DNA from 4 places in the Methylomonas sp. LL1 genome. Region 3 is predicted to be linked to each of the others. Evidence: riboswitches for the same ligand, from Rfam matches in the RefSeq annotation. Region 3 holds a riboswitch; each other region holds the start of a gene.
What was found. A riboswitch is a leader RNA that binds a small molecule or an ion and turns the genes downstream of it on or off. The one in region 3 is predicted to bind cyclic di-GMP.
Positions count from the first base shown of each region.

Region 1: linked by a shared signal. The riboswitch ahead of IVG45_RS22605 (PEP-CTERM sorting domain-containing protein) and the one ahead of IVG45_RS18660 (hypothetical protein) in region 3 are both predicted to bind cyclic di-GMP.
Region 2: linked by a shared signal. The riboswitch ahead of IVG45_RS10855 (VPLPA-CTERM sorting domain-containing protein) and the one ahead of IVG45_RS18660 (hypothetical protein) in region 3 are both predicted to bind cyclic di-GMP.
Region 4: linked by a shared signal. The riboswitch ahead of IVG45_RS09340 (hypothetical protein) and the one ahead of IVG45_RS18660 (hypothetical protein) in region 3 are both predicted to bind cyclic di-GMP.

Region 1 is NZ_CP064653.1:1,479,963-1,482,162, reverse strand. It holds gene gspL (type II secretion system protein GspL) at 1-66, shown strand, start outside; gene gspM (type II secretion system protein GspM) at 47-559, shown strand; cyclic di-GMP riboswitch class I at 1,147-1,221, shown strand; gene IVG45_RS22605 (PEP-CTERM sorting domain-containing protein) at 1,341-2,120, shown strand; gene IVG45_RS07185 (hypothetical protein) at 2,182-2,200, shown strand, end outside.
Region 2 is NZ_CP064653.1:2,323,403-2,325,602, reverse strand. It holds gene IVG45_RS10860 (IS110 family transposase) at 1-480, shown strand, start outside; cyclic di-GMP riboswitch class I at 1,020-1,100, shown strand; gene IVG45_RS10855 (VPLPA-CTERM sorting domain-containing protein) at 1,175-1,945, shown strand; gene IVG45_RS10850 (VPLPA-CTERM sorting domain-containing protein) at 2,009-2,200, shown strand, end outside.
Region 3 is NZ_CP064653.1:3,979,377-3,981,576, reverse strand. It holds gene IVG45_RS18660 (hypothetical protein) at 160-1,284, opposite strand; cyclic di-GMP riboswitch class I at 1,355-1,439, opposite strand; gene IVG45_RS18655 (undecaprenyl-diphosphate phosphatase) at 2,009-2,200, shown strand, end outside.
Region 4 is NZ_CP064653.1:2,003,424-2,005,623, reverse strand. It holds gene IVG45_RS09345 (TonB-dependent siderophore receptor) at 1-566, shown strand, start outside; cyclic di-GMP riboswitch class I at 632-708, shown strand; gene IVG45_RS09340 (hypothetical protein) at 761-1,531, shown strand; gene IVG45_RS09335 (VPLPA-CTERM sorting domain-containing protein) at 1,718-2,200, shown strand, end outside.

The sequences.
Region 1 (2,200 bases), 2.3 Mb from region 3:
AACAGCAAGACAGTCGACGGCAGTTCAAACGGAGCGGAGGCACGGCTTGAAATTCGAGAACACTGAAATACTCAAGCGCTGGCGGGCCTTATCGGGCAGAGAGCGATTAATGCTGATGGCCGGGGTTGGAGGGCTTTGCCTGTATGCTTTATACCAGTTGGCTTACCGGCCATTGCTGGAGCAAAGCAGTTTGCTGCAACAGCAAATTCAATCCCAGCGCCAAATATACCGGCATTTACAACAAGTCGGCGCCGAAGTGGAGGTTTTACGCCAAAGCGGCGTGGTGCAAACCGAAGCGGAAAGCGCGAGTCAACCGCCGCTGGCGCTGATAGACGCCAGTAGTCAGCAACTACAAATTAAACCCGCCATTAAAAGTTTGCAACAAGAAGGCGACGATCAAGTCGCTGTATCGCTGGAGCAAGTCTCCTTCGATAAGCTGGTCTACTGGCTGGCTATTTTGGAAACCAAGCATGGCCTGCGGGTGCTGAGGATGGACATGGCCGATCAGTCCGAGGCGAACGGTTTGGTCAGCGTCAAGCTGATGATCGGCCGTGGCTAGGCCATTTTTGCCATATAGCCGCGACCCCATTAAAGCCAACTAAAGGTTTAGGCATTAAGGATTGGGTTGGAAATAATTTCCATAATGGGGCGATTTTAATCGTCCTGGGCGAATGACCCGTAAGAGCGCGTAGCGAATTCGCTCCTACGGGACTTCCAAGCAGAGGTTGTGTGGGAGGGGCTTTAGCCGCGACGATAATACTTAGGTCGCGGTTAAGGCACCTCCCACGCAGCCGGCATCCGATCGCAAAAAGATACTTCCGACTAAATCCAAATCCCTTCGGCTCGACCCAGCCGCCGATAAAACCCTCCCTCGGTTATTCCACTAATCCACAGTCTATCGATGCAATACGAATGTATTACGTTTCCGAAGAATGTAACCGTTCTGTAACGGTAATGCAGTGATTGCACAGGGATAATGCGCGGCAACAGATGACCGGCTGGATCGGTCATGGCCGAATCGGGATTGACTAGGGAACAGGGACGGCACGAATAGGGAGTGGGTAAGGGAAGAGGGTAGGGAGTAGGTCAGGGGAAAATGAAGGATGGTAGCGGGGATGCGCCACTCTTTGAGTGTTAGACAGGAAAGTGTGTAAAAGCCAAACCCGTCGCGAGGCGGGGACGGAAAGTCACGGGTCTTGAATTGTTAGTCATGCTTGCTTGCGAGTAGCTGGAGTTAAGAGCTTGCCGCTCCCCCCGGAGCGGCAATGACAGGGAAAACGATAAAAGACGGCCGGGCTGTCACCTTATGTATTCAAATTTTTTAAACATGAGGATAAACCATGAAACATTTTGCAAAAGTGGCCGTGGCCGCGGTTTTGATGGCGGGAGCCGGTGCGGCTAACGCGAGTATCGCATACGACCAAGGCAGCAATAACGAAGCCTATATGTCGGCCTACGACTTTACCACCGGTAAAACCTTTACCTTCGATACCGGTGTTAGTTTCGGCCAATTGTTGTCCAACGTCGCCAATGCGGCCTACAGCTTGTCTTTTGATTTTTCCAACGATAGCAACTGGCTGAACTTCATCACCGGTGCCGCTACCGACAAAATCAAGTGGGCTGTTGCCGTAGGGAGTTTAGATGATCTAGGCGCCATGATTACTCAGAACAATGCTGTTGTTGATATCGATCCAGCTGGTACTTTCTTTACCCTTCAAGCTGGTGCCACCATTCAAGCACATGCCATCGAAATCAATTCCAAGGTTGTGGTCAACAATACGCAAAATCTGAGCACAATCGCTTTGGATAGTGAAGGTGCAGGCCTGGGTCAACACGCCAACGCAGCCAGCGTTTGGGGTGGTCATAACCAAGACCCGCAAGCCGACTACGGCCAGTCCATCGGCTTCCAGTTGGGCATGATGAATCTGGATGAAAACAGTCCTAACTTTGGCCTTGGTCAAACCATTCCGACTACTTTCGCCGGCAAATGGACTCTGGCCGGCAACAGCCTGACCTACGCTGCCGCTCCCGCTGCGGTACCCGTTCCGGGCGCGGTCTGGATGTTCGGCGCCGGTCTGATGGGTTTGTTGGGCCTCAATCGCCGTAAAACCGCGGCATAAGCCGCGCTTCGCTTCCGGTGCTTATCCGGAAGCGTCTTTTTAAACTTAGCGAGACAATCACATGAAAAAGTTAGTTCTAA
Region 2 (2,200 bases), 1.7 Mb from region 3:
CGCATCGATACCTTGGCCGCCGAAGCGATGACCTTGATCAACCAGCACCCGGAACTCAAGCGTGTTTTTGAGTTGCTGACCGGCATCAAAGGCATTGCCCAAACCAGCGCCATTGCTTTGATGGGCGAACTGCTGTTATTGCCACCCAACCTGTCGCATCGCGAATGGGTCAAGTTTGCCGGGCTCGATCCCAAAGCCTTTGAATCCGGCAAAAGCGTACATAAGAAAATGCGGCTGTCCAAGGCGGGTAACCGGCATATTCGCTCGGCATTGTATATGCCGGCCTTGAGCGCCAAACAGCATGATCCCCATGTCAGCGCTTATTTCCAGCACTTGGTCGACAACGGCAAGAAACCTTTACAGGCCGTCTGCGCAGTGATGCGTAAATTACTGCATGCGATCCATGGCATGCTAAAGCACGACCAGCCGTTCGATAACACACGGTTTTATGTCATTCCGACACCCATCATCGCTGAGTGAAAAAGTGATGGAATTTTGTTGACTTGGAACAGAGTATCTACCATATTGCTTCCCAAAATTTCTGGAAGATATTTTTCGTCCGATCATTAGCTGCGTTTATTTGTGCTGACGATCGTAACCCTCTGCCCAAAGGAAAATCCAATTCTCAATCTTCCGTGGCATTTAATGGCGTCTAAGGCGGTTTTTAATGATGCGTCGGTATTATCCGACAATGAGCTTCTTTGATAATCATTTCATGCGGCCTAAATGAGGTGTGTTAGAGCTGAAAATAGGGTATTTCACGTTGCGTGATGAGCCATATCACGTATTTCCGAGTCCTTGCTAACGCTGGTTTTATTTTTAGTCCCTGTATTTCAGGTGTTTGGCAATTGGCATAAGGGTTGCATTAGTCCGAATGCAGTTGTCAGGCAGTGCTTACAAAATTTTTTCCGGCCCATGCTGAATGAATGCCGGCAAATCTCTGGTTCGCCGTGTTCATGATTTTGTACTTGGCTTGTTTGTGGTAAGCAAAAGCACTGTCAAAGGATTGTTGGGGAGCTTCATGCTTCAGCCACCCCCGTCGCGAGGCGGGTTCGGAAAGCCACGGGTCTTGAGCCTAACAAGATGGCCGGGTTGCCCTCTCGGAGACGAGGGGTGCGAGTGCATTCGTTCAGATGAGAATGCAATTTACATAACAATTTAGGAATGGAAAGCAATGATTCAATTTAAAAAACTGGCTATCGCGGGAGCAATTGCCGCTTCAATCATGGGTGCAACTGCTGCTGAAGCGCATGTTTCCTATCATTTGGATGCAGCCGGCGGACAAGCTCCAAACGTCAATGGTTCCGATGCAACCGGCTCTTGGACGGGTGGTGCACCTTCTTATGACGGTAATTTGCCTGTCACCTGGGTGGCCAATATTCACCATGTTGATACTGTTTACGAAATATCGGCGGCTGATGCGATCAACAACAAGGGGGCTGCATCAAATTTTGTTTTGGAATCCATTAACAATAAATGGAAGCCAGCTTCAAGCTGGGGTAATGCGTTGGATTTCGGTCTGATCAATATGGAAGTGGCTGGAAACTTGACCATTACGGTCGAAGCCGATTCCAGTCTGGCTTCCACATTCGCTCCTGGTTTTACCTTGTGGAGTGGTTGGGATGCTACAGCTACCAGCAGCAAGCACGGTTCATGGAACGCAAACCCTTTTGCACCAACCACGCGTGGTAGTAACGAATTGACCTATGTCGGCCACGCGGCAACCACTGTGGACGGTGGTTCAGTAACATATACCTTTAATAACCTGGCCGCTGGTAACTACAGTTTGTGGGTTGGGGGCAATGGCACTGACAATGTGAATGAGTTCTATAAAGCAAGTATGTCGGTAGCTGCGGTTCCCGTCCCTGGCGCGGTCTGGCTGTTCGGTAGCGCCATCGCCGGTTTGGTCGGCTTTGGCCGCCGTAAAGCGGCAGTGACTGCGTAAAATCAAGTCAAGGCGAAGCTTAGGCTTCGCCTTTTTAGTTTCCATCTGTCAAAAGGAACGGACATGAATTCATTGCTTAAAATCCTTACGGCCGCCACACTGGTCAGCGGCACCTATCTGACGCCCGCGCAAGCGGCTAATTCCCTGGAAATCAACGGCAGCCTTTTTCAGCAAATCGGTGGTTCGACTTTCGATGTTTGGAAAATCGTCATGCCGACAGCCGGTAGTTTCAAGGTGAACGTGTTAGCTTACGAA
Region 3 (2,200 bases):
GATATCGCCGAGAGTGGTAAACCATGGCCAAGTCTTGGTCGCGGCTAAAAAACCGGCCCCAAATCCATATCGGGGCGCTACTTATCCCCTAATCGATGACTCGCGCATCCATACAAACCCTGGGTGACCAGGGTTAAATCCTACCGTCGAATGGGTCATTTACTGTTTCCGACGCTTCACAGAACCCATCATACCCACCAATCCGGCGCCGAACATCCAGACTGCGGCGGGCAGAGGTACTGGCGCGGCGGCGGCCACGACATTGCCGGTCAGATTCAAGGTCAATTGATAGTTTTGGCGGGTACTGCTGGCGCCCAAATCCGCATCGGACAGGTTCAGCAGATATTGCGCGCTGAAAGCGCCGGTGTTGGCGGTCAACAGATTGGCGATGAAGGATTGGCTGCCACCTTGGGCCAGATCGGCAAATATGGATAGACCGGTATCGAACGCGCCGATATCGCCACTGCCATTGACGCTATCCAGGTCCAGACCGATACGGTCGGCATTGGCCAGATTGAACAAACCGAAATTCAATGAAGCGATACTGTTTTGGGCAACATTGCCGAAGTCGAGGGTCAAGGAATTGGATGCCGAACTGACGTCGAACGAAGCCATTGCATGCAACAAATAACTGTAATTAGCCTGTAAGTCGCCAGACCATTCAACCGTGTAATTGGTCTGAGAACCACTGGTTTGACCTTGGGCTCTGCTTAACGTGGTTGTGACGGCCAATGTAGGCAGAGACAGTGCCGCGTTGACGGAGCCGCTACCCACGTAATCATCTAGATTGGAACTCGCCACGCTTGCAGTTGCATTGGTGGCGACCGCCGAAGCAGAATTCGACCCCCAACTGCATTCGGTAAATCCCGTTGGCCCATGTGCTAACGAGCAAGCGCCACCGGCTTGGCTAATAGCGGTTGCAAAATTGGCGGCAGCGCCGATCGCCGCCATGGTTGCAGTACTGCTGCCGCTGCCGCTTGCGTCTCTTCCCGGGCCATTATTTTTATAACCATAACCATCGATAATTTGCTGGCGATTCGAGGTCAATTGCAGGTCAACACCCGTCAAAACCCCGGTAGCCGCATTAAATTGTCCCAATGAAACATTGGCAACACTCGCGCCATTATTGGTGGCACTGGCAGAGGTTTTTGACGTAACCGAAGCACTGACATTTGCCGAACCATTGAAGCTAGCGGACGCACTGGAAGTTGTTAAAGCCGCTTGAGAGATACCGCTGACTGCCAATAAGGCAACAATGGCGGTCAATTGAAAATTCATATTCATAAATCAATCCATTCTTGATGTCGTTGAAGAAAGTGCGTGATATGCGGCAAATGCCGCACCCCTATCACCTGGGAGCAATCCGGCCGTCTTGCTGTATTTGCGCAAGACCCGCGACTTTCCGAACCCGCTTCACAGCAGGCTTGGCGATGGATGCTTCTGGATTTGCCCGGCGTTGATGCGTTGTTTTTTAAATCGCCGTGACAAACCGCCATCTAGTCATCCCTAACAATATTCAAACGTAGTAATACTGTTACACTTTAATCAATCAAAATTTATGCCATTTTCCTAAAGCCTTGTAATCCATAACCTACAGGCATAAAAGCAGGTTTAGATCGCCTTCACCCAGAAATCCAAGCCGGGGATTTGCCATCCTTATTGCGGGATTTGACGTACTTCATCGACCAATATCCAAGCAACTCCCAATCAAACCAACAACAAGTAGGAAATTTATGACGACACGACAATCGATCATTGAAGGCCAAAATGCGGTAGATATATTGCAACAACTCGAATCGAGTTAAAAATTGATTCCAACCGGCACCCATCAGCCAAGCTCGCCCCTGCTGATCGGGTCTTAAAGTTACGAAACAATAGAGATTTCGACTATAATCCCGCCCCGTTTGCATGGCTTTTAGCCCTGCCTCAGCAACCTTTTTCTTAAATAACGACCTGATCAACATGCCGATTTTTACCCGCGTGCCGATTCGGTACGGAGCCTGACGATATGGACATTGAATTACTGATTAAATCCCTGATTCTGGGTGTAGTCGAAGGCCTGACCGAGTTTCTACCCATCTCCAGCACCGGACATTTGATCCTGGCCGGCGACCTGCTCGACTTTAACGACGACAAAGCCAAACTGTTCACCATCGTGATTCAGGTCGGAGCGATTCTGGCGATTTGCTGGGAATACCGG
Region 4 (2,200 bases), 2.0 Mb from region 3:
TTAAGTTCGATTTTGCCGGGCAATTCAGCGGGCAGATGGCGATTTACCAAATCGATAGAACCCATGTGGCCGTCACCGATAACACCGATATTCAAGGCCGCTCGGTTGCGGCCGGACAGCAACGCTCGGTCGGTTTCGATGCCGATCTGCTCTGGCAGCCCCTGGACGAACTGAATTTTCTGGCCAGCTATGCCCATACCGAAGCGCGCTTTATCGACGACAAGTCCGGCGTGCCGGCCGGCAACCGTCTGCCGTTGGTACCGGAAAATTCCGCCCGTTTATGGATGCATTACCGATTGCCTATGCCGGAGTTGAAGGGACTTAGCCTGGGATTTGGCGTCAACCTGCGCGCCGGCGCATTTTTATCGAACAACAATCAATTCAAAAGCGAGGCTTACCACGGCTTTGACGCCACCGTTGCCTACGAAACGGCGACATTCAAACTGGCCGCCACCGCGAAAAACCTTACCGGGGTCGACTATTTTTCGGCTTACGACTATTTCGACGGACGGGTTGCGCCCGACAGCGGGCCGGCCGTGTATGTCACGGGAAGCGTGAGGTACTAATGCATTAAATTCAGGATGGAGCGGGAACCACTCACTCAAGGACATAGAGTGATGTCGAATGGATACGACAACCATGCCACATCCGCCGCGAGGCGGAGCCGGAAAGCCACGGGTCTTGGAATAAGACAGCCGGGTTACCTTCAAGGCCAGTGCCTTGGAGATTAACTTTAACCGTAATTAATGAAGGAACAAAAATGACAAGTTTGAAAAAACATACTGTTAAATTGGCAAGCGCCGGCGTCCTGGTATTCGGCTCATTGGCCGGCTTACTGGCACCCGCATCCGCCAGCGCCGCGCTGGTGACCGGTAATGCCACTATTAGCATCGACAACACCGCCTTCAGTACCGCAACGGGTGGCTGGACCGTCAACCATTTTTTTGATGCCAGCTATAACGAGACTGCCATCAATGCCAGTACGGCTGGCGGCACCACTTCAACCACCAATATGCTGTTTCCGGTCAATACGAATATCACCACTACCAGCTACGCCGGCAACCGCACCTTGCAGGCCACAACCATGGACAGCAGCGACACGGCAACGGGACAAATCGGCTTGAGTGGCGCCTTAACCATGACTGGCGCCCTTGGGAATTTGTATCCCTATGATTTCAAGCTGCAAAAATTCAGCGGCGTCTGGAACTTGGTTAGCTATGACAGCGCGTTTAAAAACACCACCTTCCTGCAACTTACCAATGCGATTGAATCCGTCAATGGCAGCGGCCAGTTAAGCCTGTCCGGCGATTTGGTTTTCGGCGGCGGCATGAGTCCGACTACAGCCAGCAGCATTTTTGGTCTGACCTGGAGTTCATTCTTGGGCGTTCAGTCGATCAACCAAAATCTCGTCGTCGGCCATTTGAGCCTGGCACCGGCAGCTGTTCCAGTACCCGCAGCCGTTTGGTTGTTCGGTAGCGGTTTACTAGGCCTGCTGGGCGTAACTCGTGGAAAGGCCAAATTTTCCGCATAACGCATGGATCGACGCTGCCTGTTGCGCTTGATTTAAGCCGTTACAGGTAGCGACAGACATTAACTTATTACTCGGTTTTCAACCTGGGCTCTATCGCTTCTCATGTTCAGCAAGCATAAGCAGGGAAAATCCGGGTAGGCTCAAAAAACGTTTAAACCGAATTCATTATTCATTTAAGGAAGAAACATGAAAATATTTAATGCTATTGTGATGGCCGGCACGTTGGCTTTCACGAACGCGCAGGCGGCCACCGTCTCGGGTGGGTCGCTTATCCTCAACATAGATCGCGATGCCTTGGCCGCCGGCGTTACCATGGATAACACCCCGGCCCCCTCTATTTACGTCGAGGAGTTTTTTGGTGCCTCCGCGGCAAGCAAAACCCAAAGCCAGCTTCTAAACGACAATACGCCCGCCGATTGGTCCGATTACGCAGCCAACGAAATTCCGGCCACCGGTCTGCAATATGCGGTTAACGGGTTAAACATCGACGCCAATCCGGCCGGGCGCGAGAATAGGCCTACAACATTCGAGTTTAATCCTGGCGACTTGTTGGGTAGCGCGACCGGCAATATTGGCTTGGGTGGGGTAATACGATTTCGCGTCGATGTGAATCGGTCCAATAACCGAATTGTAATGGGCGATATGACGCTGGAATATCACCCGGAATTA